Regions from separate parts of the Streptomyces sp. NBC_00005 genome, predicted to be linked through region 3. Evidence: riboswitches for the same ligand, from Rfam matches in the RefSeq annotation. Region 3 holds a riboswitch; each other region holds the start of a gene.
The links. A riboswitch is a leader RNA that binds a small molecule or an ion and turns the genes downstream of it on or off. The one in region 3 is predicted to bind cobalamin.
Positions count from the first base shown of each region.

Region 1: another riboswitch for cobalamin. It lies ahead of OG303_RS24570 (HoxN/HupN/NixA family nickel/cobalt transporter); the one in region 3 lies ahead of OG303_RS45730 (CbtB-domain containing protein).
Region 2: another riboswitch for cobalamin. It lies ahead of OG303_RS37995 (cobalamin biosynthesis protein); the one in region 3 lies ahead of OG303_RS45730 (CbtB-domain containing protein).
Region 4: another riboswitch for cobalamin. It lies ahead of OG303_RS07470 (ABC transporter substrate-binding protein); the one in region 3 lies ahead of OG303_RS45730 (CbtB-domain containing protein).

Region 1 covers NZ_CP108316.1:5,349,491-5,357,131, forward strand. Annotated here, with positions in the region: gene OG303_RS24550 (DUF6445 family protein) at 1-210, opposite strand, end outside; gene OG303_RS24555 (DUF4142 domain-containing protein) at 510-1,247, shown strand; gene OG303_RS24560 (LAETG motif-containing sortase-dependent surface protein) at 1,524-2,447, shown strand; gene OG303_RS24565 (ArsR/SmtB family transcription factor) at 2,543-2,902, opposite strand; cobalamin riboswitch at 2,983-3,189, shown strand; gene OG303_RS24570 (HoxN/HupN/NixA family nickel/cobalt transporter) at 3,217-4,314, shown strand; gene OG303_RS24575 (nucleoside hydrolase) at 4,351-5,313, opposite strand; gene thrS (threonine--tRNA ligase) at 5,365-6,585, opposite strand; gene OG303_RS24585 (hypothetical protein) at 6,969-7,641, shown strand, end outside.
Region 2 covers NZ_CP108316.1:8,314,360-8,322,000, reverse strand. Annotated here, with positions in the region: gene OG303_RS38010 (lysozyme) at 1-520, shown strand, start outside; gene OG303_RS38005 (anion permease) at 675-1,922, shown strand; gene OG303_RS38000 (hypothetical protein) at 1,958-2,179, shown strand; cobalamin riboswitch at 2,323-2,465, shown strand; gene OG303_RS37995 (cobalamin biosynthesis protein) at 2,565-3,548, shown strand; gene OG303_RS37990 (cobyric acid synthase) at 3,545-5,080, shown strand; gene cobN (cobaltochelatase subunit CobN) at 5,077-7,641, shown strand, end outside.
Region 3 covers NZ_CP108316.1:10,003,799-10,011,439, forward strand. Annotated here, with positions in the region: gene ppk2 (polyphosphate kinase 2) at 1-557, opposite strand, end outside; gene OG303_RS45710 (discoidin domain-containing protein) at 912-2,972, shown strand; gene OG303_RS45715 (TetR/AcrR family transcriptional regulator) at 3,000-3,608, shown strand; gene OG303_RS45720 (ferredoxin) at 4,092-4,463, shown strand; gene OG303_RS45725 (histidine phosphatase family protein) at 4,512-5,087, opposite strand; cobalamin riboswitch at 5,183-5,336, shown strand; gene OG303_RS45730 (CbtB-domain containing protein) at 5,372-5,593, shown strand; gene OG303_RS45735 (CbtA family protein) at 5,619-6,383, shown strand; gene OG303_RS45740 (acyl-CoA dehydrogenase family protein) at 6,546-7,641, shown strand, end outside.
Region 4 covers NZ_CP108316.1:1,523,128-1,530,768, forward strand. Annotated here, with positions in the region: gene OG303_RS07450 (CaiB/BaiF CoA transferase family protein) at 1-636, opposite strand, end outside; gene OG303_RS07455 (Zn-ribbon domain-containing OB-fold protein) at 699-1,052, opposite strand; gene OG303_RS07460 (ABC transporter ATP-binding protein) at 1,261-2,082, opposite strand; gene OG303_RS07465 (FecCD family ABC transporter permease) at 2,079-3,092, opposite strand; gene OG303_RS07470 (ABC transporter substrate-binding protein) at 3,089-4,135, opposite strand; cobalamin riboswitch at 4,190-4,404, opposite strand; partial or broken gene OG303_RS07475 (allantoin permease) at 4,595-4,906, shown strand; gene OG303_RS07480 (esterase/lipase family protein) at 5,795-6,790, shown strand; gene OG303_RS07485 (glycosyltransferase) at 6,966-7,641, shown strand, end outside.

The DNA.
Region 1 (7,641 bases), 4.7 Mb from region 3:
CGGCATGGTGCGCAGACCCGGCCAGGTCTCGGAGGTGTACGGGTATCCCTTGACCCAGTCGTCCTTGGCGAGACAGCGCTCCCGTACGGCGTCCACGTCGGGCAGGACGTCGTCCAGGACCCAGTAGTCGCGGCCCTTGGTGGGCTTGCGGTAGGGGAGGACGGGAAGGGCCGCGCGGGTCGCGGGGCCCCTGGGGGGCTGTGGGGGCATGGGTCGAACCTAGGTCGGGACTTCGCCTCGTCTCTCCCGTGAAATGGTCAACATTCCGTCAACCACCTCGGGCGGAGAGGCCGTTACGTCACCGCCTGGGTGATCCGACCCCTCCCGCGCAACCGTCGCCGCCCGCGACGAGACCTGCCTCACACCCCGCGGTTTTTACCAAATCAAAAGGTTCGGCGCCGGACCCGATCCGTACTCCTCTCCGTCCGACCCCGTCGATCGTTGACGGGACCCCCGACCGGGCAGGAGGCACGGTGCGCTTTTCGCGGAATGCGACGGGAACTCTCTTCGTGGGCGGTGCGCTCAGTCTGACACTGGCAGCGCTCGCCTATCCCGCGATGCTCGGAGTCAACACCGTGTCGAGCTCGGGGTCGCGTGTCATCGCGCAGACCCAGTGGGGCCCGCTGACCGAGGCGGACCGCGACTTCGTGGTCAAGGTGCGCGCGGCAGGGCTGTGGGAGTACCCCGTCGGCCAGATGGGCCTGAAGAAGGGGCAGAGCAAAGCGGTCATCACCGCGAGCAAGCACCTCATCGACGGGCACGCGGCGCTGGACGCCAGCTGCCGCAAGATCAGCACGATGCTCAACATCACGATCCCCAACGTGGCCAGCCCCCAGCAGGTCGGCTTCGTCAACCAGCTCGCCGCGGACCAGGGCAAGCAGTTCGACACGGACTTCGCCAACATCCTGCGCGTGACGCACGGTTCGATCTTCAACACCATCGCGAAGATCCGCTCGACGACCAAGAACACCGTGGTGCGGACCCTGGCCGACCAGGCCAACGCGACGGTCCTGGACCACATCACGGTCATGGAGCAGACCGGTCTGGTCAACTTCGACCAGGTCCTCTTCCAGGAGACGACCCCGCCGAAGCTGCCCGCCAAGGACCTGACCCCGCCGCCCCCGGTCGGAGGCCAGCCGGAGGTCGTGCTCACCCCGCCGGTGGACAGCACCACCCAGCCGCCGGTCCTGCCGGGCGAGGCGCCCAGCGGAAACGCCAGCCCGAGCCCGACCCCGACGGTGGGCTGACTGCCGACCTGGCGGTGGGCTGAGGAACGTCGGCCCGATCAGTGCGCGCATCTCGTGATGCCCATGTGGCGAAATTGTGATGGCGGATTGAACTACCCATGGGTTACCGCAGGTTGACAGCGTTCCGCCGGGAGATCCACGATGTGATCGCACTGTGGCGCATGTGACCAATGGGCCCGGTGTTCCTCAGACCATTCACCCCCGGTGCGGCCGGGCGCGGCGTGCTGCCCTGCGCCGCCGACGCCGGGGCCTGCACACGCCAAGATGGGGATTCGCATGTCCATAGCGAGACGTGTCACCGCGCGACGCCTCCTGGGGACGGGCGTCGCGTCGCTCGCCCTCTGCGCCGCCACCGTCGCCGCCGCCTCCGGCGCCTGGGCCACCGGCACGCCCGGCGGTGACGGCTGGAAGTCCGGCGGCGGCTACAAGCCGGGCACGGGGGCCGGCACCAAGACGGAGTCGGACCGCTGCCAGTTCTCGCTGGACGGCACGCACTTCTACGACTCGGTCAAGGTCGACGACCAGACCCTCAAGCCGACCGACGACGGCAAGATCCACGTCAAGGTCCGTACGGCGGGTGACGCGACGACCTGCACGGCCTCGCTGGCCTCCTACCTCGCGCACGGCCCGTCCTTCGCCACCTCCGGCGAGCAGGTCTTCGTCGACTTCGACTCGGTGACGGTCGAGCAGGGCCGGACCGACTCCCTCGACATCGCGGTGCCGGATGCCGGCTGCTTCGCGCAGATCGACCTCTACCGCGGGGCCGTCAAGTTCGACGGCAAGCTGGACGCCAAGGACGGCTTCGAGCACGGGGACCTGCCCAAGGGCCCCGACCACCCGGTCATCAAGGACAAGTTGATCGCGTCCTGGAACGGCGGCACGAAGGACTGCACGACGGCCGAGGAGTCCCAGCCGCCGGCCACGCCGACCCCGTCCGCCCCGGAGTCCGGGCAGCCGTCGACCCCGGCAGAGGAGTCGACTCCGCCCGCGACGGACACCCCGTCGACCGGGACCCCGACCCCGTCCGCCTCGCAGTCGACCTCGACGCCCGCGCCCACGCCGAACGGCGGCGGCGGTGACCTCGCGGAGACCGGCGGCGGCAGCGACTCCGGCCTCATCGCCGGTGGCGCCGCGGCACTGCTGGCCGCCGGTGCGGCGATCGTCGTCGTGACGAAGCGCCGCCGCACGGCCCGCTCCTGAGCCGTCCCCGGCAACGCCCCTGAAGCCACCCCCGATACGAACGCCCCGGAGACCCCCGCTCCGGGGCGTTCGTCCTGCCCGGTCCCTGTCCCCGCTCAGCCCTCGTCGGCAGTGCAGTTCTTCAGCAGCAGTCGTACGTCCTCGTCGACGACCCGATAGCGCACCACGCGCCCCTCCTTCTCGCCCGCCACGACACCGGCCGCCCTCAGCAGCCTCAACGCCTGTGACACGGCAGGGTCGTTCATGCCGGTCGCGATCGCCAGGTCGGACACGGCCAGCGGGCCGGTGCGGTGCAGGGCGAGCAGCAGGGCGAGCCGTTTGGGGTCGGCGAGCAGGGAGAAGCGGTCGGCCCAGGTGCGGACGTGCTCGGCGTCGCCGATGGCGGCGATGGCCTCGCACACCCGGTGGCCGTCGATGGTGCGGCGGTCTGCGCGGTCGGCCGGGACGAGATGCATACGGCCATCCTCGCAGGCGCCCGTATGTGATCTTCCATACCTGCGCAGGTGCGCAGCTATGCAAGGAAACGCGAACGCCCCTACGGTGGGCGGGCCGTGGTGTTCGGGAAGTCGGTGCCAAGCCGACGCGGCCCTCGCCACTGTGATCAGGGAGTTCGTCACCCACGTCCCGCGAGGGACAGCCACTGGGCGTCGTGAGGCGGCCGGGAAGGCGGGTGGCGGCCGTACGGCCTGCAAGGACGTACGACCTGTCAGCCAGGAGACCGGCCACGGCATCTCACGAAGTGATCCACGAGGTGCTGGAGCGTGACCGAATGACCCTGCCCGAGACGCAGGCTGCCTCCTTCCGCTGGCGGCGCGAGGACACCGTGAAGACGGTGGGCCTGATGGCGGTGATCGCCGCCCTGCACGTCGTCGCCTTCGGCATTCTGTTCCTGCTCGTCGTGCCCGGGCACTACGAGGTCGGCTCCAAGGCGTTCGGCATCGGCCTCGGCATCACCGCCTACACCCTGGGCATGCGGCACGCGTTCGACGCCGACCACATCGCCGCCATCGACAACACCACCCGCAAGCTGATGGCCGACGGCAAGCGGCCGGTGTCGGTGGGGTTCTGGTTCGCGCTGGGGCACTCCAGCGTGGTGGTCGTGCTCGCCGCGCTGATCGCGGGCGGCACACAGCTGGCCGGCCGCATCACGAGTGAGAGCTCCCGCACCCACCAGGTCCTCGGCTTCCTGGGGACGACGATCTCGGGCACGTTCCTGTACCTCATCGCCGCCCTCAACCTCGTGGCCCTGCTCGGCATCCTGAAGGTGTTCCGGGCGATGCGGGCAGGCACGTACGACGAGAAGGAACTCGAACAGCACCTGGATTCCCGGGGGTTCATGAACCGCATCCTCGGCCGCCTCACCAAGTCGATCACCCGGCCGGGGCAGATGTTCCCGCTCGGCTTCCTCTTCGGGCTCGGCTTCGACACCGCCACCGAGGTCACGCTGATGGTGATGGCCGGTTCGGGCGCGGCGGCCGGTCTGCCCTGGTACGCGATCCTCTGCCTGCCGCTGCTCTTCGCCGCCGGCATGAGCCTGTTCGACACGCTCGACGGCACGTTCATGAACTTCGCCTACCAGTGGGCCTTTTCGAACCCGGTCCGCAAGGTGTTCTACAACCTCACCATCACCGGCCTGTCCATCGCCGTCGCGTTCTTCATCGGCACGATCGAGCTCGTCGGCGTCCTGCACGACAAGCTCGACCTGCGCGACGCGCTCACCGGCTGGATCGCGGCCCTCGACCTGGACAACGTCGGCTACATCATCGTCGGCCTGTTCGTGGTCGTGTGGGTGGCGGCGGTGGCGTACTGGAAAGTGGCGAGGGTGGAACAGCGGTGGGCGGCACAGGTGCAGCCCACCGCCGAGTAGCCGCCGACACGCGTCGACGCGTACGCGCCTGAACCCCTAGGGCCCTTCCACGGCCGTCAGCCACAGCTTCACATAACGCTCCACGTCCACGGCCAACCCCACGTCCACCAGGGCCTGTTCACGCGCGCCGTCGTGGATCTCGGACTCGCCGGGGCGGCGCCGGCGGTCGACGACGGTCTGGCCACGGGTGGGGCCCGGGGCCAACGAGACCTCGACCGGCAGGAGTTCGGTGCTCAGGCCCTCCGGGTCGACGACCGCGCAGACCGCGCCCGCGTCGCCGAGGCCGCCGGTGGGGGTGGGGTCGCCGGAGGCGGCCGGGTCGCGGTGGGCGAGGAGTTCGCCCGCCATGCGGAGGCTGGGCTCGGAGCTCGTACGCAGCCGCTGGACGTCCGCGGCCGGGACGACGACCTGCTCGAACACGTCGAGGCCGTACATCGTGATCGGGACTCCGGCGGTGAGCAGGACCGCGGCCGCCTCCGGGTCGTGCCAGACGTTGAACTCGGCGACCGGCGTGGCGTTCCCGGTCGCCACCGCGCCGCCCATGAACACGATCCGCTCGATGTTGCGGGTCACCTCCGGGTGCGTACGCAGGAGCAGCGCGATGTTCGTCAGGGGCGCGGTGGGGACGAGGGTGACCGGGCGCGGGGAGGCGAGGATCTCGCGGCGCAGCAGCGTCACCGCGTCCACGTCCACCGGCACCCGGGTCGGTGCGGGCAGCCCCAGGTCGCCCATCCCGTCCCGCCCGTGCACGTGCTGCGCCGTACGGACGGGTTCGATCAGCGGGCGTGCGGCGCCCCTGGCCACCGGGATGTCACCGGCCCCGGCCTGCTCCAGCACGGTCAGGGTGTTGCGGACGACGCCGTCGACGTCCGTGTTCCCGGCGACGCAGGTGACGGCCCGCAGGTCGATGGCCGGGTGGCGTACGGCGAACAGCAGGGCCAGGGCGTCGTCGACGCCGGTGTCGCAGTCGATGATCACCGGAATGGGCTGACCGGTCACGGTCGCGCTCCTCTCTCTCCGCATATGGGAGCTCCGCGTATGGGAGCGACCTTACGCAGCCGACCACAGCTCGGCGGCACGGGTGTCGGCGCATACGGCGATCCGCTCCAGCAGTCCTTCCACCGGCTGGGCACCGGGGCGGCGCCCGTCCCGCAGCCGTACGGCCACCAGGTCGCCGTCCGCCTCCCGTTCGCCGATCACCGCCTGGTACGGCACGAGGCGCGCCGCGCGGATGCGGGCACCGAGGCTGCCCTGGCCCGGCCCGGCGCACTCCGCCCGCAACCCCCGTGCCAGGGCCCGCCGTACGACCTCGTGCGCCTGCTCCTCCTGGGCGTCCGACACCGGCAGCACGACGAGTTGGACGGGTGCGAGCCAGGCGGGGAACGCCCCGCCGTGTTCCTCGATCAGATGGGCCACGGCCCGCTCCACGCTGCCGATGATGCTGCGGTGGACCATGACCGGACGGTGTTTCGCCCCGTCGGCGCCGATGTAGTGCAGGTCGAAGCGTTCGGGCTGGTGGAAGTCGATCTGGACGGTGGAGAGGGTGGCCTCGCGGCCGGCGGGGTCGGTGATCTGGACATCGATCTTGGGGCCGTAGAAGGCGGCCTCGCCCTCCACGGCGTCGTAGGCGAGACCGGCCTCCGCCAGTACCTGCTTCAGCAGGCCGGTGGCCCGCTCCCACAACTCCGGGTCGGCGACGTACTTGCCGCCCTCGCCCGGCAGGGAGAGCCGGTAGCGGGCGGCGCGAATGCCGAGGTCGGCGTAGGCGCGGCCGATGAGCTCGAGAGCCGACCGGGCCTCGTCCACCGCCTGTTCCAGGGTGCAGAAGATGTGGGCGTCGTTGAGCTGGATGGACCGTACGCGGGTCAGGCCGCCAAGCACCCCGGACAGCTCGGAACGGTACATGCCGCCCAACTCGGCGATACGGAGGGGGAGTTCGCGGTAGCTGTGGGACCGGGAGCGGTAGATGAGGGCGTGATGGGGGCACAGGCTCGGCCGCAGTACGACCTCCTCGCTGCCCAGCGCCATCGGCGGGAACATGTCCTCGCTGTAGTGGGACCAGTGCCCCGAGATCTCGTACAGCTCGCGCTTGCCGAGGACGGGCGAGTACACGTGCCGGTACCCGGCCGCCCGCTCGACCTCCCGGACGTACTCCTCCAGCGCGTGCCGCACGATCGCGCCGTCGGGCAGCCAGTACGGCAGCCCCGCGCCCATCAGCGGATCGGTGTCGAACAGCTCGAGCTCACGGCCGAGCCTGCGGTGGTCGTACATGGTCTCTCTCCTCGCGACGAGGGACGAGCGACCACCGACAAAGCCCCGGGGCACTCGCCCCGGGGCTTCGGACATCCAGTCCATGAATCAGCGCGCCGGGACACTCTCCGGCGTCGTCGTGAGAAACGAGTGGGCGCGCTGCATGGGGGGACGGTAACGCGGGGGTGGGGGTGGGTGCGAGGGGTTTTTGGGCGGTGGGGAGCTGCGGTGGGGGTGCGGGGGTCTTGGGGGTGGGGGGCCTCCGACGCGTGTTCGCCCCCGCCGCTCGGCTCGCTCCGGCCGGCGTCTCCCGTAACCCGGACGGCCCGGCTCGCTGGTGGGGTGTCGTGGGGGGTGGTCCCTTGGAGTCGTAACCGATCTTGAAGTGGCCAGGGAGGACTCCGATGACCCGTACCCCGACCCGTGTCCTCGTCGCCTCCGTGTTGTCCCTGGGGGCCCTGGTGAGCGTGAGCGGGTGCACCCTCGGGGTGCAGGCGCAGCAGGCGAGGGCTCAGGCGCCCGCCGCCTCGCACAGCGCCGTGCCGTCCACGACCGCGCCTGCCGCGCCCGGCCCGCTGACCGAGGAGCAGGCTCAGGCCGCGCTGGTGACCGCGGGCGATCTGGGCGAGCCCTGGGAGGCGACGCAGGGGGCCGCGACCTGGCGGGACGGGTTGCTCAAGGCGACCGCCGACGCGCCCGACTGCCGGCGGCTCCTCGACGCGCTGTACACCGACGACCTGTTCGGCGCGGACAGCGGACCCCGGGCCGTGACCGGGCTCGACGACACCATGGACCAGGCGCAGCTGCGGTACCAGGTGCTCGCCCTGGATCCCGCGGACGTGGACCGGACGCTGGCGTGGATGAAGACGTTGCCGTCGACGTGCGGCAGGTTCACGGCGGTGACCGAGCGGGGCGCCCCCTTGCACGTCCGGGTCGGCGAGGCCGAACTGCCGGAGGTCGGGGACGCCCGGCAGTGGCTGCGGGTCGCCTTCACCGGCGAGACGGCCGACGGCGGGCAGACCCTGCTCAGCCTGGACGTCGCCGTGGTCCGCGTCGGCGACGACACGATCGCCCTCA
Region 2 (7,641 bases), 1.7 Mb from region 3:
CCCGTACTTCGGCCAGCAGTACAACGGCGCCCGCAGCGCCGGCATCATCCGCGGGGCGTACCACTTCGCGCTGCCGAACAAGACGTCGGGCACGACGCAGGCGGCGTACTTCGTACGCAACGGCGGCAGGTGGAGCGCGGACGGCTGGACTCTGCCGCCCGCGCTCGACATCGAGTACAACCCGTACGACTCGAAGCACAAGTGCTACGGGCTCAGCAAGAGCGGCATGGTCAACTGGATCAAGTCGTTCAGCAACGAGGTGAAGCGGCTCACCGGCCGCCGCCCGGTGATCTACACGACCGCCCACTGGTGGAACACGTGCACCGGCAGCAGCCGCGCGCTCGCCTCGAACCACGCACTGTGGATCGCCCGCCACAACTCGGCGGACGCGGGATCACTGCCGGCCGGATGGTCGTTCTGGACCTTCTGGCAGTACGACAACAGCGGCGGTCTGCCGGGTGATCAGAATCTCTTCAACGGGTCCCAGGCCCAGCTGAAGAAGTTCGCCCGGGGCTACTAGCCAAGGGGCGCCGAGGGCCCAGGGGGTCGCCGGGACCGGGCGGAGCGGCGACCCCCCTTACCCGGTCACTCCACAGACCTCCTCAGTTCATCTTCCGTTCACTCAGGTTTCCTACGGTCAACCGACCGATGACTTCGAACGATTGCCTGGGTAAATGGAAAACTTCTCGCTGATCCTCGCGATTGTGGTCGTAACCGCACTCGCGTTTGATTTCACGAACGGTTTCCACGACACCGCCAACGCGATGGCCACCACCATCTCGACCGGCGCACTCAAGCCCAAGGTCGCGGTGGCCATGTCCGCCGTGCTGAACCTTGTTGGCGCCTTCCTCTCCGTGGAGGTCGCCAACACGATCTCCAAGGGTCTCGTCGACGAGACCGGCATACGTCCCGAGGTCATCTTCGCGGCGCTGGTCGGCGCGATCCTCTGGAACCTGGTGACCTGGCTGGTCGGACTCCCCTCCAGCTCCTCGCACGCCCTGATGGGCGGTCTGATCGGCGCCACCATCGCCTCGGCCGGCATGGGCGCCGTGCACGGCGACGTGCTCGTCACCAAGGTGCTCATCCCGGCGATCGCCGCCCCGATCGTGGCGGGTGTCGCGGCGATGCTCGCGACCCGGCTGTCGTACACCCTCGGCAAGAAGGCCGACGGCAAGGCCGCCGAGAAGGGCTACCGCGCCGGACAGATCGCCTCCGCGGGCCTGGTCTCGCTGGCCCACGGCACCAACGACGCGCAGAAGACGATGGGCGTCATCACCCTCGCCCTGGTCGCCGGCGGTGTCGTCGCCCCCGACTCGGACCCGCCCACCTGGGTCATCCTCTCCGCGGGCCTCGCCATCGCGCTCGGCACCTACCTCGGCGGCTGGCGCATCATCCGCACCATGGGCAAGGGCCTGACCGAGCTCCAGCCGCAGCAGGGCTTCGCCGCCCAGACCAGCGCGGCCACGGTCATCCTGGCCTCCTCGCACCTCGGCTTCTCCCTCTCCACCACCCACTCGGTCTCCGGCTCGGTGATGGGCGCGGGCCTGGGCCGCAAGGGCGGCGTGGTCCGCTGGTCGACGGCGACCCGCATGCTCGTGGCCTGGTGCCTGACGCTGCCGGCCGCGGCCCTGGTGGGCGCGCTCGCCGAGTCGGTCACGGATCTCGGCGACTGGGGCACGGCCGTCGTCGCCGTCTTCCTGATCACCTCCAGCGCGGCCATCTGGAAGATCTCCCGGCGCGAGGTCGTCGACGCGTCGAACGTCAACGAGGCCGAGGAGCCGGCCGGCGTGGTGACCACGGCCATCGCCGCCGTGACCCCGCCCCCGGCGGGCACGGTGACCGAGGACCTGACGGCCACCATCCCCGCCCCGGCCACGACCGCCACCCCCGACCCGGCCACCCCGCCGGCCGCGGCCGTCTGAGCCCCGCCCACCCGGTACAAAGGAAGAGAAGCAGCATGAAGATCGACTGGGCAACCCTGGGCTCCGTCTTCGGCGTCAGCCTCGCGGTCACCGTGGGACTCGTGACCCTGTTCACCCTCGGCATCATGGGCCTGTCGCGCCGCGAGCGGGCGACCGCTCAGGGCGGCTCGGCCACGGCCGCGGTCACCGGCGCGTACGTGTGCTTCGCGGCGTGCGCGGCGGCGGTGGCGTACGGGATCTCGCTGATCGTCGTCTGAGGCATCACCCTGAACACCCGTGGGGTGCGGGACGGATCTCCGTCCCGCACCCCACGTTCTTGTGCCCGTACTTGTGACCCCGTCGACCACCCTTGTGTGGGTCTCAGCACACTCTCCCGTCGCAGGTCAACGGCAAGTTGACGGCCCTTCCAACCCCGTGGTGGACTGCCGGGGCCATGTACGGCGGCAAGAGAGGAAGCCGGTGCAAGTCCGGCGCGGTCCCGCCACTGTCACCGGGGTAGGAAGTCCCGGGAGCCAGGAACTCTCACCGCCGGTCTCGTCGAACCAGGGCGTGGACACCCTGAGTGAGGACAAATCGCCATGCGCGGCTGCCTGTTGAGCGTCACCGCCCGACCTTTGCCCGACCCTTCGGCCGGCTGAGCCGATGCGTGCCGATCGCGTCTTCGCGTACGGCGCCGCCGCCGGCCTCCTCGGCGACCTCCTCCTCGGCGATCCGCGCCGGGGGCATCCGGTCGCCGCGTTCGGGCGGGCCGCCGGTGCCGTGGAACGGGTGCTGTGGCGGGACCACCGCGGGTGGGGAACGCTGCACACCCTCGTGTGCGCCGGTGGAGCCGTCGCGCTCGGAGCCGTCGCCACTTCGGCCGTACGTCCCTCCCGTGCCGCCTCCGTCGCGGTGACCGCCGCCGCCACCTGGGCCGTCGTCGGCGGGACTTCGCTCGCGCGCGAGGCCCGGGGCATCGGGCGCGCCCTCGAAGCGGGCGACGTCGAGGCCGCCCGGGCCAGGCTGCCGCACTTGTGCGGACGGGATCCGCAGGCGCTCGACGCCGACGGGATCGCCCGGGCCGTCGTCGAGTCCGTCGCCGAGAACACCTCCGACGCGGTGGTGGGGGCGCTGGTGTGGGGGGCCGTCGGCGGGGTGCCGGGGCTGCTCGGCTTCCGGGCCGTCAACACCCTCGACGCCATGGTCGGACACAAGTCGCCCAAGTACCGGCGCTACGGCTGGGCTTCCGCGCGGCTGGACGACGTGGCGGGGTGGCCGGGGGCGCGAGTGACCGCCGTCCTGGCCGCCGTTGCCGGGGGTGACCGCCGGGGGGCCGTAAGAGCCTGGCGTGCCGATGCGGCGAAGCATCCGAGTCCCAATGCCGGGCCCGTGGAGGCGTCGTTCGCCGGGGCGCTCGGGGTGCGGCTGGGCGGGACGTTGGCGTACGGGGGGCGGGTCGAGCATCGTCCTGTGCTGAACGGGGAGGGACGGTCCGTGGACGTGGGGGACATCGAGCGGGCTGTGCGGTTGTCGCAGCGCGTCGGGTGGCTGGCGTTGGGGGTCAGTGCGGCGGGTGCGGTGCTGCGGGGACGGGTCGCAAGGCGCCCTCGCCCCCAGAAATTGCAGCTGTCGGGACGTGCGTCATGAGCGGCGGGGGGCTCCTCGTCGCCGGCACCACCTCGGACGCCGGTAAGAGTGTCGTCACCGCCGGGATCTGCCGTTGGCTCGTACGGCAGGGCGTCAAGGTCGCACCGTTCAAGGCGCAGAACATGTCCCTCAACTCGTTCGTGACGCGCGAGGGCGCCGAGATCGGGCGGGCTCAGGCCATGCAGGCGCAGGCGTGCCGGGTCGAGCCGACCGCGCTCATGAATCCCGTGCTGCTCAAGCCCGGTGGCGACCAGAGCAGTCAGGTCGTGCTCATGGGCAAGCCCGTTGGGGAGCTGAGTGCGCGCGGGTATCACGGGGGGCGCCAGCAGCAGCTTCTCGGGACCGTTCTCGACTGCCTCGCCGAGTTGCGGGGCACGTATGACGCGGTGATCTGTGAGGGGGCGGGCTCTCCCGCCGAGATCAACCTGCGGCGGACGGACATCGTGAACATGGGGGTCGCCCGGAACGCGCGGCTTCCCGTGCTCGTCGTCGGCGACATCGACCGCGGCGGTGTCTTCGCCTCCTTCTTCGGGACGGTCGCGCTCCTCTCGCCCGAGGACCAGGAGCTCGTCGCCGGGTTCCTCGTCAACAAGTTCCGCGGGGACGTCGGCCTCCTGGAGCCCGGGCTCGACATGCTGCACGGGCTCACCGGGCGGCGGACGTACGGCGTCCTGCCCTTCCAGCACGGCCTCGGCATCGACGAGGAGGACGGACTGAGGGTCTCGCTGCGGGGGACGGTGCGCGAGTCGAACACCGCCCCGCCCGTCGGCGAGGACGTCCTGCGCGTCGCCGTCTGCGCGATTCCCCTCATGTCCAACTTCACGGACGTGGACGCGCTGGCCGCCGAACCGGGTGTCGTGGTGCGGTTCGTGGACCGGCCGGAGGAGCTCTCCGACGCCGACCTCGTCGTCGTTCCCGGGACCCGCGGGACCGTGCGGGCCCTGGAGTGGCTGCGGGAGCGGGGACTTGCGGACGCCCTGGTCCGAAGGGCCTTCGAGCAAAGGCCCGTCCTCGGCATCTGCGGCGGCTTCCAGATCCTCGGCGAGCACATCGAGGACGAGGTCGAGAGCCGGCGCGGACACGTCGAAGGGCTCGGAGTGCTGCCCGTCCGCGTGCGGTTCGCGCGCGAGAAGACCCTCACCCGGCCGGTCGGCGAAGCCCTCGGCGAGCCGGTCGAGGGGTACGAGATCCATCACGGGGTCGCCGAGATCGCAGGCGGAGAAGCGTTCATCTCCGATGGCGAAGGACACAGCCTGGACGGCTGCCGGGTCGGTCAGACCTGGGGCACGCACTGGCACGGTTCGCTGGAGTCGGACGGGTTCCGGCGGGCCTTCTTGCGCGAGGTGGCGGCCGCCGCGGGCCGTCGTTTCGTGCCGTCCCCCGACACCTCGTTCGCCGCGCTGCGCGAGGAGCAGCTCGACCGGCTCGGCGACCTGATCGAACAGCACGCGGACACGGACGCGCTGTGGCGGCTCATCGAGTCCGGCGCGCCGCAAGGACTGCCTTTCATTCCACCGGGAGCGCCCGCATGAGCACAGTGTTGTTGTTGTCGACCGCCGACACGGATCTGTTGGCGGCCCGGGCCGCGTCCGGTGCCGACTACCGGATCGGCAATCCCACCCGGGTCGATGTGGCTCAGGAGCTGCCCGGTCTCGTGAACGGCGCCGACATCGCTGTCGTACGGCTGCTGGGCGGAAAGCGGGCCTGGGAGGACGGGCTCGCCGCGCTGAAGGCGTCCGGCGTCCCGACCGTGCTGCTGGGTGGAGAGACCGTCCCCGACGCGGAGTTGATGGCCGAGTCGTCCGTGCCCGCCGGTGTCGTGGCCGAGGCACTCAGGTACCTCGTCGAGGGCGGGCCCGCCAACCTCACCGAGCTCGCCCGGTTCCTCTCCGACACCGTGCTGCTGACCGGCGAGGGGTTCGTCGAGCCGCAGAAGATGCCCGAGTACGGCGTCCACGGCGAGCGTGCGTTCGTGGACGGGCGGCCGACCGTCGGTGTGCTCTTCTACCGGGCCCATGAGCTCAGCGGCAACAGCGCCTTCGTGGACACCCTGTGCGACGCGATCGAGTCGAGGGGCGCCAACGCCCTTCCCGTGTACTGCGGTTCGCTGCGCGGCGCGGACGCCGGGCTGTACGAGATCCTCGGCAAGGCCGACGCCCTCGTCGCCACCGTCCTCGCCGCCGGCGGCACCCACGCCTCGCAGGCCTCGGCCGGCGGTGACGAGGAGGCCTGGGACATCGGCGCGCTCGCGGATCTCAACGTGCCGGTGCTGCAAGGCCTTTGCCTCACCTCGTCGCACGCGGCCTGGAGCGGGTCGGACGCCGCCCTGTCCCCCATGGACGCGGCGATGCAGGTCGCGATCCCGGAGTTCGATGGGCGGCTCATCACCGTGCCGTTCTCCTTCAAGGAGCAGGGTCCCGACGACGTGCCCGTGTACCGCGCCGACCCCGAGCGGGCCGCGCGGGTCGCCGGAATCGCCGTACGGCACGCGCGGTTGAAGCACAAGGCGAACGCGGACAAGAAGCTCGCGCTCGTCTTCACCGCCTACCCGACCAAGCACTCCCGCGTCGGCAACGCGGTCGGACTGGACACGCCCGCGTCGGCGGTGCGGGTCCTGGACGCCCTCAAGGAAGCCGGCTACGGCGTCACCGCATACCCGGCGGGCGGCGACGAGTTGATCCACCGGCTCATCGCGGCCGGCGGTCACGACGTGGAGTGGCTGACCGAGGAGCAGCTCGCCTCCGCACCCGCGCGCGTGCCGCTCGCCGACTACCGGGCATGGTTCGACAAGCTCGACCCGGAGCTGAGGGACGGCATGCTGGAGGCGTGGGGCGAGCCGCCGGGCAGCCTGTACGTCGACGGGGACGACATCGTGCTGGCCTCACTCCGGTTCGGGAACGTCGTCGTGATGATCCAGCCGCCGCGCGGCTTCGGCGAGAACCCGATCGCGATCTACCACGACCCCGACATGCCGCCGTCGCACCACTACATGGCGGCGTACCGCTGGCTGGAGAACAGCTTCGGCGCCGACGCGATCGTCCACATGGGCAAGCACGGCACGATGGAGTGGTTGCCGGGCAAGGGACTCGGCCTCGGCAAGGGGTGCGCGCCGGACGCCGTCCTCGGTGAACTGCCGCTGATCTACCCCTTCATCGTCAACGACCCCGGTGAGGGCACCCAGGCCAAGCGGCGCGGGCACGCCACCGTCGTCGACCACCTCGTACCGCCGATGGCCCGCGCCGACACGTACGGCGACCTGGCCAAGCTGGAGCAGCTGCTCGACGAGTACGCGCTCGTCTCCGACCTGGACCCGACCAAGGCCCCGGCGGTGCGGGCCCAGATCTGGACGCTGGTCAAGACGGCCGAGCTGCACCACGACCTGCACGTCGACGAGCAGCCGGACGACGGCGACTTCGACGAGTTCGTCATGCACATCGACGGCTATCTGTGCGAGATCAAGGACGTACAGATCCGGGACGGCCTGCACATTCTGGGTGACGGTCCGGTCGACGAGCCGCGTGTGAACCTGGTGCTCGCCGTGCTGCGCGCCTCGCAGGTGTGGGGCGGGCAGGCGAACGCGCTGCCGGGGCTGCGGGCCTCGCTCGCGGCCCATTTCGGGCTCAGCGAGAAGGAGTTGCTCGCCGAGCCCGGGGCGCCGGTGAAGGTGCCGGCCGAGCTGTCCGACCTCGTCGAGGGACCGTCCCGTACGGCCGCCGACGCCATCGACCTGCTGGAGCAGCTGTGCCGGCGGGTCGCCGAGGGCATGGAGGCGCGGGCGTGGGACGTCGCGACCGTCCCGGCCCTCGTTCACGAGGTGCTCGGCTTCGAACTCCCGGACGCCGTCGCGGTGTTGGAGTTCGCCTGCAACGAGGTCGTGCCGCGTCTGGCGAGGACCACCGACGAGATCGGCCACATCCTCAAGGCACTTGACGGCGGGTACGTCCCCGCCGGTCCCTCCGGTTCGCCGACGCGCGGGCTGGTCAACGTCCTGCCGACCGGCCGGAACTTCTACTCGGTCGACCCCAAGGCCATTCCCTCCAGGCTGAGTTGGGAGGTCGGGCAGTCTCTCGCGGACTCACTGATCCAGCGGTAC
Region 3 (7,641 bases):
GCCTCCCAGTGGGTGATCGACTCCAGGTCCATGGGCGACAGCTTCCAGCGTCGCAGCGGATCGTCAAGGCGGCGCCGGAAGCGTTCCTGCTGCTCGGTGTCGCTCACCGAGAACCAGTACTTGCGCAGCACGATCCCGGCCTCGACCAGCATCCGCTCGAAGATCGGACACTGGCGCAGGAACAGCTGGTGCTCCTCCTTGGTACAGAACCCCATCACATGCTCGACCCCGGCCCGGTTGTACCAGGACCGGTCGAACAGCACGATCTCCCCGGCGGCCGGCAGATGCTCCACGTACCGCTGGAAGTACCACTGGCTGCGCTCGCGCTCGGTCGGCTTGGGCAGCGCCGCGATCCGTGCGACGCGCGGGTTGAGATGCTCCGCGACCCGCTTGATGGTGCCGCCCTTGCCCGCCGCGTCCCGCCCCTCGAAGACGACGACCAGGCGTACGCCCTCCGCCCGCACCCACTCCTGCAGCTTCACCAACTCGGTCTGCAGGCGCAGCAGTTCCTTCTCGTACGTCTTGCGCGGCAGCGTTGCCGCCTTCTTGCCGGCCATGCCGCCTCCACCGCCCGTTGACCCACGCCGATGACTTCCGGAGTCCCTCATGCCCAAGCTCGCACACCAGGACAGCACCGTACTGACCGACGACGCGCCGCGCACCCTGGCGGCCCCGCCGACCACCCGGCCGTCGGACAGAGCCACCTGATGGTCAACCCGCGACGGCCACCGCGGCCTCTCTCGTGACGGCAGATTCGTCGGAGACTTTTCTCCGGGCGCTATCAGGTCAAGCGTCCCGGACCCTTGACTCGGAAGGTGCCCGCACCGATCCTCGTCCCATATCTTGCGCAGGTCATGACAACCCCATGGGTTCGTCAACCGCGCCTTCCCGCCGACCGAGGGACGTGGGCCGTGACACCGACTCGACGCTCGTACCGCAGACGCAAGAACGTCACCGTGGTGTCGCTGCTTCTCCTGTTCCTGTCCATGGCCCTCGGCCCCACGCCGAGTTCGGCGGCCGGCAACGACTGGTGGATCCCGACCTCGCGCCCGGCCCCGGACGCCCAGATCAACGTCACCGGCGAGCCGTTCACCGGCACCGACTCCGCCGGCGACGTGCGCGGGTTCGTCGACGCGCACAACCACCTGTTCGGCAACGAGGCCTTCGGGGGCCGCCTGATCTGCGGCAAGGTGTTCTCCGAGGGCGGGGTCGCCGACGCGCTGAAGGACTGTCCCGAGCACTACCCCGACGGCACCCTCGCGATCTTCGACTACATCACCCACGGCGGCGACGGGAAGCACGACCCGGTCGGCTGGCCCACCTTCAAGGACTGGCCCGCGTACGACTCGATGACCCATCAGGCGAACTACTACGCCTGGGTGGAGCGGGCCTGGCGCGGCGGACAGCGGGTGCTGGTCAACGACCTCGTCACCAACGGCGTGATCTGCTCGGTCTACCCCTTCAAGGACCGCAGCTGCGACGAGATGACCTCGATCCGGCTGCAGGCGAAGCTGACGTACGACCTGCAGGCCTACATCGACAAGATGTACGGCGGAACCGGAAAGGGCTGGTTCCGGATCGTCACCGACAGCGCGCAGGCCCGCGAGGTGATCAAGGCGGGCAAGCTGGCCGTCGTCCTGGGCGTGGAGACCTCCGAGCCGTTCGGCTGCAAGCAGATCCTCGACATCCCGCAGTGCAGCAAGGCCGACATCGACAAGGGACTGGACGAGCTCTACGCCCTCGGTGTGCGCTCCATGTTCCTGTGCCACAAGTTCGACAACGCGCTGTGCGGCGTCCGCTTCGACTCGGGCGGCCTCGGAACGGCCATCAACGTAGGGCAGTTCCTGTCGACCGGCACCTTCTGGAAGACCGAGAAGTGCACCGGCCCCCAGCACGACAACCCCATCGGCACCGCCTCGTCCGCAGCGGAGGAGGACCTCCCGGCGGGCGTGGACGTGCCCTCGTACGACGCGGACGCCCAGTGCAACACCCGGGGGCTGACCAGCCTCGGTGAGTACGCCGCGCGCGGCATGATGAAACGCAAGATGATGCTGGAGATCGACCACATGAGCGTCAAGGCCGTCGGCCAGGCGCTGGACATCTTCGAGGCCGCGTCCTACCCCGGCGTGATCTCCTCGCACAGCTGGATGGACCTGAACTGGACGGAGCGCGTCTACTCGCTCGGCGGCTTCGTCGCCCAGTACATGCACGGTTCCGAGGGGTTCGTGGCGGAGGCGAACCGTACGAAGGCGCTGCGCGACAAGTACGGTGTCGGCTACGGCTACGGCACCGACTTCAACGGCATCGGCGACCATCCCGCACCGCGCGGAGCGGACGCCGCGAACAAGGTCACGTACCCCTTCAAGAGCGCCGACGGCGGCTCGGTCATCGACCGGCAGACCACCGGTGAGCGCACCTTCGACCTCAACACCGACGGTGCCGCCGACGTCGGCATGATCCCCGACTGGATCGAGGACATCCGGCTCGTCGGCGGCCAGGACGTGGTGAACGACCTGTTGCGGGGCGCCGAGTCCTACCTCGGCACATGGGGGGCGACCGAGCAGCACCGGGCATCGGTCAACCTGGCCAAGGACGCGACGGCCACGGCCAGTTCGTCCGAGTCGAACCCGTTCACCAGCTACCAGCCGGGACGCGCCGTCGACGGTGATGACAACTCCCGCTGGGCCGGCGACTGGAGCGACGACCAGTGGTGGCAGGTCGACCTCGGCTCCACCAACCTCGTCGGCCGGGTCACGCTCGACTGGGAGCGCGCGTACGGCAAGTCGTACCGCATCGAACTCTCCACCGACGGCACCGACTGGCAGACCGTCTGGTCCACGACGTCCGGCGACGGCGGCCTGGACACCGCCCGCTTCACCGGCACACCGGCCCGCTATGTCCGGGTCCACGGCCTCGACCGCGGCACCGACTGGGGATACTCGCTCTACGAAGTGGGCGTCCACAGCGCCTGAGATCCGTCACCACACCCGAGGACACACATGGCACGACTGCCGTCGGCCGAGCGGCGCAGACAGCTGACGGAAGCGGCGATCAGGGCGATGGCCCGGGACGGCGTCGCCAAGACGACGACCCGGTCCATCGCCGCCGAGGCGGGCGTGTCCCTGAGCGTCTTCCACTACTGCTTCGACTCCAAGCAGGCCCTGGTCGAGGCCGTCATCACGACCCTCACCGACCACTCGGTGGAGGTGGTGAAGGAGGCCCTACGGCCCAGGGCCACGCTCGTGGAGACCGTCCGGGCCGGCTTCCAGGCGTACTGGGACCACGTCCGCGCCCACCCCGACGAGCACATGCTCACCTACGAACTCACCCAATACGCCCTGCGCGAGCCGGGTTTCGAGCACCTGGCCCGACGGCAGTACGAGCTGTACGGCGCCGCCTATGCCGAACTCATCGACCAGTTGCGCCGGAACATGAACCTTCAACTCGCCGTCCCGGCAACGGTGTTGGCCCGCTACCTCGCCGCCATGACCGACGGGCTGACCCTCAACTACCTCGTACTCGGTGATGAATCAGCCTGGACGGACATCCTCGACACGGTCACCAGCCACATCGCCGGCCTGGTCCACGACGACGCTCACCGGGCCTAGGGCCCTTCTGATGGATCTCCGCGGCGTCGCGACGCCCGGCACGCACGCTCACCGCACGGCGTGGAGGGCCAGGTGGCTCCGCCACATGACCCTCCACGCCGCACGCCGATCGCACGCACCGAACGCCGCTCCTTCTTCCACGGAGATCCATCAGAAGGGCCCTAGCCACGTCTTCGACCCGCTCGCGTCAGTCGGGCAGCGGGCTGCCGCCCTCACGCACTCGGCCCCGAGCGCCCGGATCCGCCCTTCCGGCGACCGTCGCGTAGGGCACACCCAGGCGCCGATCAACAGCGCCACGACCGCCGCGCCCGCCACGGCGAGGCAGATCCCGAGAGCGCTGCGACCTGCGACGATGTCCATCCATGCGGTATTCATGGGCGCGAGTACCCGTGGGACCCCGCAGGAACCGACTCGCCTCGGCGTGGGCGGGGCATGCCGCGATTCCCGGTGTTTGACACGATCGGCACCGGCTACCCGCCCGGTGTGACTTCGACGACCCAGCAGGAGCTCTTCCGGTTCCTGGAAGACCGCTTCGCCTGCGCGCAGGCGTGTACCGAGTGCGCACGCGCGTGTGCCCTGCGCGCGAGTCTCGTGGATCCGGACGGGACGCAGGAGCAGGAACTCGTACGACGCAAGGGCATCATGTGCGCGGAGGTGTGCGACGCCACCTGTCGTGTGCTGTCCGAGCAGAATCGACTGGACGAGGCCGGCATCCGCATCCAGGTGGAGTGGTGCCGCACCGTCTGTCTGGAGTGTGCGCACGTCTTCGACCGGCAGTCCGGTGCCGAGGACGGCGCCAAGGCCGGCCGGGTGTGCGCACAGGCGTGCACGGACTTCCTCGCCACTCTGAACTGACGCACGCGGCCGGGCGAGGGTCCGTGTCCCGCCGTACCGGACCGACGCTCAGTCGGTGGCGCCGAGCGGCCGCCCGAGCCGTACGTTCCAGCGCCCGGACCTGCCGCTGAGCTCGACGGCCGCCAGCGGCGGGACGTCGGTGCGCCAGAACGCCGACTCCGGAGCCCCGAGAGCCTGCACCACGGCCGCCCGTACGATCTCGGGCTCGACCACGGCGACGCACCGGCCCGGCGCCCGCGCGGCCGTCTCCAGCCAGGTCGCCACCCTGCCGCACAGCGCCCGCACCGACTCCCCGCCGTGCGATGCGGCCCCGGGGTCCGACAGCCAGCGGGCCAGCGCCTCCGGCTCCTGCTCGCTCACCTCCGCCAGCGTCGCCCCACGCCAGCGGCCCGCGTCCAGCCCCGCCAACTCCGCTGCGTCCACGGCGTCGATGCCGAGCGCGTCGGCCGTCTCGCGGCAGCGCACGGTGGGGGAGACCCAGGCCCGATCCGCCGCCGGCAGCGTGCCGGCGGCCGCCCGCGCCTGCCTCAGCCCGGAGTCGTCGAGGGGGCAGCCGTCGTCGAAGCGCGCCTCGCGCAGGGCCGCCGTGATCGCGGGTGAGATCAAGATCACTCGGCTCGTCATGCGTCCACTTCCGCGCTCAACTTCCCTCCGGATCCCTTGCCCTGACGGCGAAATCGGCTCCGCAGGGGCGCTCACCGCCGTCCCGTGCGCTCTTGGCCCCACCTCTGCTTCGCGGTACCTTCTCGTCGATATTGACGACGGCACAGCGGAAGCCGGTGGAATTCCGGCACGGTCGCGCCACTGTATGCCGGGCACGCACCCTGGGTGTGTGCCGGGCGAGTCAGACCCGCCCGTCGTCCTGTGCACCACCGAGACGGGACGCGAGTTCCCCAGGAGGGCCTGCCATGGCGCAGTCTGTCGCCCAGCCGACCACCACACCCACAGCCGTACCCACGAAGCTGCCGATCGGAGCGATCGCTCCCTGGGCGGTCTTCTTCGGCATCCTGATGCTGGTCCTGCTCTACTTCGTCGGCGCCGAGCAGGGCGCCACCTCCGTGACGAGCGGAGAGAACGTGCACGAGTGGGTGCACGATGCCCGCCACCTGCTCGGCTTCCCCTGCCACTGACGGCGGCGAGGAAACCTACGAGCCCATGAACTCGGCAACCGTTCGCAACCTTCTGGTGCGCGGCATGCTCGCGGGACTGACCGCGGGCCTGCTCGCCCTCGTCGTCGCCTACTTCCTCGGTGAACCGCGCGTGGACGCGGCCATCGCCTACGAAGAGGCGCACTCGCACGAACACGGCGTCGAAGCCGTCAGCCGCACGATGCAGTCCACCGCGGGCCTGTCCACCGGTGTCCTGGTCTACGGCATCGCGTTCGGCGGCATCGCCGCCCTCGCGTACTGCTTCGCGCTCGGCCGCATCGGCCGCTTCGGACCGCGCGCCAGTGCGCTGCTCCTCGCGGCCGCCGGCCTGATCACCGTGTACCTCGTGCCGTTCCTGAAGTACCCCGCCAACCCGCCGTCCGTCGGTGACCCCGACACCATCGGCAAGCGCACCACCCTGTACTTCCTGATGGTGGTCCTGAGCGTGCTGCTCGCCGTCGCCACCGTGATCCTGGGCAAGCGCCTCGCGCCCCGCCTCGGGAACTGGAACGCGACGCTCGCCGCGGGCGCGTTCTTCGTCCTCGCGGTCGGACTCGCGTACGTCTTCCTGCCGGCCGTCAACGAGGTCCCCAAGGACTTCTCCGCCTCCCTGCTCTGGCAGTTCCGCCTGGCGGCCCTGGCCGTCCAGCTGACCCTGTGGACCTCCTTCGGGCTGGTCTTCGGGGTGCTCGCGGAACGGCTGCTGGCTCCGAAAACGGCCGCTGCGGCCGTGGCATCGGCCGACGCCCGGGCAACTCCCGTCGCACACTGAGCACTTCCACCACCGAGCACGTCCACCGGCTTGTGCCGGCTTCCACCGGAAAGGGCCCCCGGACGACCGGGGGCCCTTTCCGCATGCCTCGCCATTCCCAATTTCTGAAACACGTTCTACGGTGTGCGTCGTCAGGACCGGTCCTGGGAGCCTGGAGGCGCCGTGCACCTCGAATACACACCCGAGCAGCAGCGGCTGCGCACCGAACTGCGCTCGTACTTCGCCGAGTTGGTGCCGGACAACGCCTACGCCCGGCACGGCGACCCCGCCGCCCAGAAGCGCTTCTACCGTGAAACCATCCGGCGCCTGGGGACGGACGGCTGGCTCGGCGTGGGCTGGCCGAAGGAGTACGGCGGGCGCGGGCTGAGTGCGATGGAGCAGTTCATCTTCTTCGACGAGGCCGCCCAGGCCGGCGTACCGCTGCCGCTGATGGCGCTGAACACGGTCGGGCCGACGATCATGCACTTCGGCACCGACGAGCAGAAGGCGTACTTCCTGCCGAAGATCCTCGCCGGCGAGATCGACTTCGCGATCGGCTACAGCGAGCCCGACGCGGGCACCGACCTCGCCGCCCTCAAGACGCGCGCCGTACGGGAGGGCGACGAGTACGTCGTCAACGGACAGAAGATCTGGACGACCAACGGCGACACCGCGGACTGGGTCTGGCTGGCCACCCGCACCGACCCCGAGGCCCCGCCGCACAAGGGCATCACCATGCTGCTCGTGCCGACCACCGACCCCGGCTACTCCTGCACCCTCATCAACACCCTCGCCTCGCACGACACCACCGCCAGCTACTACGAGAACATCCGCGTCCCCGTCTCCCGCCGCGTCGGCGCCGAGAACCAGGGCTGGCGGCTGATCACCAACCAGCTCAACCACGAACGCGTCACCCTCGCCGCCCACGGCACCATGGCCATCCGCGCCCTGCAGGACGTGCAGCGCTGGGCGATGGAGACCAAGCTCGCCGACGGCCGCCGCGTCGTCGACCTGCCCTGGGTGCGCCGCCGCCTCGCTCAGACCCACACGAAACTCGATGCGCTCAAGCTCCTCAACTGGCAGATGGTGCACGCCGTCGAGGACGGCACCCTCACCCCGCAGGACGCTTCCGCGGTCAAGGTCTACGGCTCCGAGGCCCGCCGGGACGCCTACGCCTGGCTCATGGAGATCGTCGGCGCGGCGGGCATCCTCAAGGAGGGCTCGGCGGGCGCGGTCCTCCACGGCGAACTGGAACGCGGCTACCGCTCCGCCGTGATCT
Region 4 (7,641 bases), 8.5 Mb from region 3:
CTGGCCCTCTCCGGTGGCGTCGCGGTGGCGGAGGGCGGCGAGGATGCCGAGCGCGGCGTGCATGCCGGTGATCACATCGACCAGCGCCACGCCCGCCTTCACCGGCTCACCGGCCGCGTCCCCGGTCACGCTCATCAGACCGCCGACGGCCTGTACGAGCAGGTCGTATCCGGGGATGGCCGCGCCCGCACCGGCTCCGAAACCGCTGATCGAGCAGTAGACCAACTCCGGGTGCCGGGCTCGGAGTTCGCTGTGCCCGAGCCCCAGCCGTTCCATCGTGCCGGGACGGAAGTTCTCCACCAGGACGTCGGACTCGGCGACCAGGGCACGGGCCTGCTCGAGGCCCGACTCGGTCGTCAGGTCCAGAGCGACAGACCTCTTGTTCCGGTTGACGCTCAGGAAATACGTCGACGTGCCGTCGTGGTCCGCCGGAGGGTGCCAGGCCCGGGTTTCGTCACCGATGCCCGGCCGCTCCACCTTCACCACGTCGGCGCCGAGATCGGCGAGGAGCATGGTGGCGTAGGGCCCCGCGAGAACCCGGGAGAAGTCGGCGATGCGCAGACCTTCGAGCGCGCCGCGCCCCGCTGCGTCGAGAACGCCGGCCCATCCGTCCGACGCGTTGTGCTGGGTGCCCACGCACTTTCCTCTCTGATCGTCCCGTCCACCCGGATCCGGCTCCGCGCCGGAGCCGTTTCCCGTCACCACCAGCGCTCCGCGGGCGGCGCCGGGTGCGTGAGTTCCACGACGGGAGGGCCCTCACCGAGGGGAGCATCGGTCCGTACGACCCTCACCCGTGCCCCGATCGCGACCACGACGGGCGCCGTCCTGGTGACCTGGCAGACCAGGGTGAACCCCTCGTCCATCGCGACGAACCACGTGTTGTGCAGGGCGGGACCGTTGCGGCGGACGACGACTCCGGTACCGGCGCTGGGTTCCCGGCTGAAGGCCCTGGACCCGCAGGCGCGGCAGAACGCACGGCGGTAGGCCGGAGTGCCGCACCAGCGGCAGCGCTGGAAGATCAGTTCGCCGCAGTCGGTGTCTGTCTGGAGCATCACGGCCTCCTTCGCTCGGTCCGGTGACCGGAAACGGGTGATCGGAATCCGATATGGCTCCTTCACCCTGGCCCCGCCGCCAGTCCCCGGTCAACGACGAACCCACGCATCTTTGTGCGCGAAACGCGTTCCGTTCACCGAGGTCAGAGCCGGTTTGCCGGCATTACTCTCACGGCAGAGCACCCACGAGGACAGGCAACGGCCGCTGTCAGGCGGGCCCGTTCGACGGCTCGGTGACACGGCGCAGGTAGCGGATGACCGGGTGGCCCGGTTCGTGGCTGACGTCGGCGTGGACGCCGTAGACCTCTTCGATGAGGGACGGGGTCAGTACGTCGGTGGGTGTGCCCTCCGCGACGGCGCGACCGGCCTGGAGTACGAGGAGGCGGTCGCAGTACATCGCGGCGAGGTTGAGGTCGTGCAGGGCGATGACGGTGGTGACCGGCAGGGCCGCGATCAGGTCGAGGAGTTCGAGCTGGTGCTGGATGTCGAGGTGGTTGGTCGGCTCGTCGAGGAGGAGTTCGCGGGGTTCCTGGGCGAGTGCGCGAGCGATCTGGGTGCGCTGGCGTTCGCCGCCGGACAGGGTGTGCCAGGTCTGGTCGGCCCGGTCGGTCAGCCCGGTGCGTTCCAGGGCGGCGGCGACGGCCCGGGTGTCGGTGGGCGAGGCGGCCGACCAGGCGCGGCGGTGCGGGATACGGCCCAGGGCCACGACGTCGCGGACGGTCAACTCGGTCTGGGTGTCGGCATGTTGCTCGACCGTGGCGACGCGCCGGGCGGTGGCGCGGCGGCCGATCTGCGGCAACGGCCGGCCGTCCAGGGTGACGACCCCGGCGGAGGGCGCGAGGACACCGGCGAGCAGTCGCAGCAGAGTTGACTTGCCGGAGCCGTTGGGGCCGAGCAGGCCGATCGTCTCGCCGGGCTGCGGGGCGAGGGTGACGCCGTCGACGATGAGCCGGCCGTCGGCGCGGCGACCGACACGGTCGGCGTGGAGCCCGGACGGCGGCTGCTGCCCTGCCGGAGCGGGGCGGCTCACGTCCGCCGCCGGGTGCGGTAGAGCACGGCCACGAACGCCGGTACGCCGATGAGGGACGTCACCACGCCCACCGGGACCTCCTGGGGGTCGATGACGGTGCGGGCGGCGGTGTCCACCCACACGAGGAAGACCGCGCCGCTCAGCGCGGTGACGGGCAGCAGCCGCGCGTGGCCGTGGCCGGTGAGGGCGCGGGCGGCGTGCGGCAGCACCAGTCCGACGAAGCCGATCGCCCCGGCGCAGCTGACGAGCGCCGCGGTGAGCAGCGCCGTGGCGCACAGCAGGATCAGCCGGGTGCGGGCCACCCGTACGCCGAGGCTCGCCGCGGCCTCCTCGCCGAAGGCGAACGCGTCCAGGGTCGGGGCGTGGCCGAGGCAGACCACGAGGACGACGGCCAGGACGACGGCGCTCAGCACCACCTCGCCCCAGCCGGCTCCACTGAGCGAGCCGAGCAGCCAGAACAGCACGCCCCGCGTGGTCTCGGCGTCCGCCGAGGTCAGCACGACGAACGAGGTCAGCGCGGAGAACAGTTGCATGGCCGCCACCCCCGACAGCACGACCCGGTCCGTGGTGCCGCCGAGGGTGTGGCTGAGCACCAGGACCAGTGCGAAGGACAGCAGCGCACCGAGGAACGCGCCCGCGGACAGGGACACCGCTCCCCCGCCCACCCCGAGCACGACCACGGCGACCGCGCCGGTGGAGGCGCCCGAGGACACGCCGAGGACGAACGGATCGGCCAGCGGGTTGCGCAGCAGGGACTGCATGATCGCGCCGCACAGCGCCAGCCCGGCCCCGCACACCGCGGCCAGCAGGGTGCGCGGCATGCGCAGGTCCCACACGATGCCGTCCCGCAGCGGCGCCAACGTCCTTTCGCCCAGCCCGAGATGGGCGGCGACCGACGCCCACACGTCGGCCGTGGAGATGTCGGCCGGGCCGATGGTCACGGCGACGGCGATCGACGCGATCAGCACGGCCAGTCCGCCGCCGGTCAACACCAGGGTGCGGGCGCTCACTTGGCGAGCCCGAAGTCGCGCAGCCCCGCGGCGACCTCCTCGATCCCTTCGACCGTACGGATGGAGGGGTTCATCGCCTGCCCGCTCAGCAGGATGTACCGCTTCTTCTTCACCGCGGTCAGGTTGCGGGTGGCGGCGTTGGTCTCCAAGAAGCGGATCTTGGCCTTCGCGGTCTCCGCGGTCTGGGACCTGCGGGTCAGGTCGCCGAGAACGACGACGTCGGGGTCGCGGTCCGCGACGGTCTCCCAGTTGATCTGGGGCCATTCGTCGTGGGTGTCGGAGAACGCGTTCTCCGCTCCGACGGCACGGGTGATGGCGCCGGGGGCACCGCAGCAGCCGGCGAGGTAGGGCGACTGGGAGTTGGCGAACCAGTACATGAGGGAGACGTCGGAGGCGTCCAGCCCGGCGTGGGCGGTGCGCACCCGGTCCTTCAGCTCGGCGACGAGCGTCTCCCCGCGCTTCTCGACCCCGAACGCGCGGGCCAGGTCGCGTATTTCGCCGTACACGGCGTCGAGGGTGAGGGGCTTGCTGCGGGAGCCGTCGCCGCCGCTGTCGTTGTCCTTGCCCGCCGAGCAGTCGGAGGGCGAGACATACGTGGGCACGCCCAGCTTCTCGAACTGCTCGCGGGTCGCCACGCCACCCCTGCCGAGGGTGGAGACGAACGACGCGGTGACGAAGTCGGGTTCGGCGTCCAGGACCTTCTCGAAGGAGGGGTTGTTGTCGGCTAGGCGCGCGACGGTGGAATTGGCCTTCTCCAGGCCCTTCATCACCGGATCGGTCCAGGTGGCCGTGCCGGCCATGCGGTCGGCGAGACCGAGGGAGAGCAGCATCTCCGTCGTGCCCTGGTTGAGGGAAACGGCCCGCTTCGGGGCGGACTTGAGGGTGACCTTGTGGCCGCAGTTGTCGAACGTGCGCGGGTAGCCGGAGTCTGCGGACTCCCCCGCGTCCGTTTCGTCGCTGCCCGTGCCACCGCACGCGGTGAGCAGCAGGGCGGGGGCGAGCAGGAAAGCGGCGGTACGGCGGGTGGAACGGAGCACGGGCATGCCTCGGTTGTCGGGGCTCGTACGCGGAGCCTGGCCTACGGACGTCCTCCCCGCACGGGGCGCGGAGGTGCCAGCAGGTCTTCGGACTCGGGTTCGTCCGGACGGGGCGCCTTCCCGGTGCTCGTCCGCCCCGGCCCTCCGGCCGACACGGACTCCTTTCAGTGGCGTCGCATGCCCCGCCCGTCCCCCTCACCGCTGCGCGTCAGTTCCGGTTTCGCACCGGATTCCCTGGCCTCGGATGTGGCTCGACTGGCTCCCCGACACTATCAAGATCGTCGTACGGCCAAGTCGTGCGGTCGAGTCGCACGAGCCAGTCGTGCGGGCGGCCACGCGATCGCACAACTGGCCCTTGGTCACCGGGTGACCGGTCCCTCCCCTGCCGTTCGAGGCCGGGCGGAGGTCGGGTGAGATCTCGGAAACGAGCCGTTCACCACGCGCGAGGCCTTCGGAAACAAGAGGTTTCTAACCCTCGGCGACACCCTCCAGCCGTACTCCCCGGTCGCCGCGGCCGTCATCGCCTTCGTCTTCACCCCGCTGATGGCGATCGTCACCAAGGGCAAGTACTACCTGCGCCGCACCGACGACGGCATCGACGATCCCCTGCTCGACGCCGAGGGCAACCCGAGCGCGGTCACCCTTGACTGCCACGTCTGCCACCAGCCCTACGGGCGCCCCGACCTGACCGCCTGCGCCACCCACGGCGCCGTGGTCTGCTCGCTCTGCCTGAGCACGGACAAGGTCGGAGACCACGTGCTGCAGGCGACGGCATAACCCACGGAGCGGGCGGCGGGGCACGCGACACACCCGCCCGCTCCGCCGGACCACATCCCTACGCCAGGGAGCCGTCCGAGTCGGACACCCTGCGGGTCGCGGACCGGATCATTCGCTCCGCGCCCGCGCTGGGCCTGCGCACCGTAGCGGTGCACTCCGACACCGACGCCCGCGCACCCCACGTCCGGATGGGACGGCCGACGCGGCCGTACGACTGGGCACGTCGGTGCCCGCAGCCGGGAGCTACCTACGGGCCGACCCGGTACAGGGGCGGCACGAACCACCGGCGCCGGAGCCGTGCACCCCGGCCTCGGGTTCCTCTGGGGAAGCCCCACCTTCCCCACCGCCGTTGAGGTGGTGACCCGCCCGCCGTCCGCTGTCCGGCTTCGACGGCCTGCTCCGGCCCGCCATCACCGAGCATCCCGGCATCACCGCCCTCGCAACCGGCGAGCAGGCCTCAACTCCCCTCCCCGGTACGGGAGTCGACCTCGCCGTCTTTGGCGCCCAACTGCGCGCCCAGCCGCTCAACCCCCCACCTCAGCACCACGGCGCACGGTACGCGGGTGAGGTCACCGCGGCGCGCGGCCACTTCCTCTCCGCTCCACCCGCCCCCATGTCCCTGGGTCCCATGCCCCCGGGCCCCATCGAACTGGCCGACGACACCTGGGTCCTGGGCTTTCAGTGCGACCGACCCTCCTGGTCACGGCCGCCTCCCCACGACTCCGCCCCGCCCGCAGCGGGTGGGCCGCCGCCCTCCCGGCTGACCGTGCGTGCGCCGAACGGGCGCACCTGGCGCGCCGTGCACGAGCCCTGCGCGGCGGCTGTCGAAGCTGGGGCGGCCACTTCGAAAGCCCCCCGACCACCCGTCACCAGGAGGTGCGCACCGTGATGCGCCGAATCCTCAAGGCCGCAGGTGCAGTCCTGGCCGCGGCAGCCTGCCTGACCGCCGCCGTCCCCTCCGCATCCGCCGCGGCCCCGGCGTCGCGACATGCTGCCGCCGAGGCCTCGCCCGCGCCACCCGCCAACCCGTTGAGCCGCCTGGGAGCGCTCAGTTGGGGCCCGGCCGCGCTCGGCTCCGTCACCAACCCCGACCGTTCTCCTGCCGGGGCCAACGACTTCGCCTGCAAGCCCTCCGCCGCCCACCCCTACCCCGTGGTCCTGGTCCACGGCACCTTCGAGAACGCCTTCGACAACTGGAGCGGGCTCGCCCCCGTGCTGAAGAAGGCCGGCTACTGCGTCTTCGCCCTCAACTACGGCGAGAGCGCGCCCCGCGCCCTGATGAAGGCGACCGGCCCGATTGCCGCCTCGGCCAAGCAGTTGGCCACCTATGTCGACAAGGTGCTGGCCGCCACCGGGGCCGCGAAGGTCGACCTGGTGGGTCACTCCCAGGGCGGCGGGCTGATGGCCGAGTGGTACCTGCGCTTCGAGGGTGGCGCCGCGAAGGTGCACCATCTGGTGGGTATCAACCCCAGCAATCACGGCACCACCGCGAGCGGCACGATCCACCTTCTCGATGCGGCGCTGGACGTGGCGGGGCATGTCGGCAAGCCACTCGGTCTGGACAGCCCCGCGGCCAAGGACCAGACGATCGGCTCCCCGGTGCTCCAACAGCTGTACGCCAAGGGCGACACCGAGCCCGGCGTCGCCTACACCACCATCGTCAGCCGTACCGACCTGGTCGTGACCCCGTACACCAACCAGTTCCTCACCGCCGGGCCCGGTGCGACCGTGCGCAACATCCTGCTGCAGGACGTCTGCCCACTGGACCTCACCGGTCACGTGGGCGGCCCGTACGACCCGAACGTGTACCAGCTGGTGCGCAACGCCCTCGACCCCGCGCACGCCGAACCGGTGCGCTGCGCCCTCATGCCGATTCCGGTGTGAACCGGCTCCAGCCGAAAGGCCATTGAGAACAGAAGAGGGGAAAACGAAAGGGAAAGGAGGCTGCCGCTCCTTTCCCTTTTCAACGTATAGCGCACCAGGGGGCTTGCGGCAAGGCCCGGGTCGTGCCGCAGAATCTCCGGCCGAGGCCGGAATCTGCGGAATGGGGAGTCGAGAAATGCGTGTGCTGTTGTCCACGTACGGGTCGCGCGGGGACGTCGAACCGATGGCGGGACTCGCGGTGGCGTTGCGGGAGTTCGGCGCGGAGGCGCTGGTGTGCGCGCCTTCGGACGAGGAGTCCGCGAAGCGGCTGGCCGGTGTCGGTGTGCCGCTGGTGCCGGCGAGCGCGCCGGTGCGCGCGGTGGTGACCGCGGCGACGCAGCCGTCGCCGGCGGGCCTGCCGGAGCGCGCGGCCGCCTTGGTCGCCGCGCAGTTCGACGCGGTCGCCGCGGCGGCCGAGGGATGTGACGCGGTGGTGGCGACCGGCCTGCTGCCGTCCGCGGCGGGCGCCCGGTCGGTGGCCGAGACACTGGGCATCCCCTATGTGTTCGCAGCCTTCTTCCCGGCGTATCTGCCGTCGCCGCACCACCCGCCGCTCGCGCTGCCGGGCCGGCCGTTCCCGTCCGACGCGACCGACAACCGGAAGCTGTGGGACCTGAACACCGAGAGCATGAACGAGGTGTTCGGCCCGGGGCTCAATGCCCACCGGGCCTCGATCGGCCTGCCGCCGGTGGATGACTTCCGCAACCACGTCCTCACCGACCGCCCGTGGTTGGCGGCCGACCCGGTCCTGTCCCCGTGGCAGGAGTCGGCGGACCACGACGTGGTGCAGACCGGTGCTTGGATCCTGCCGG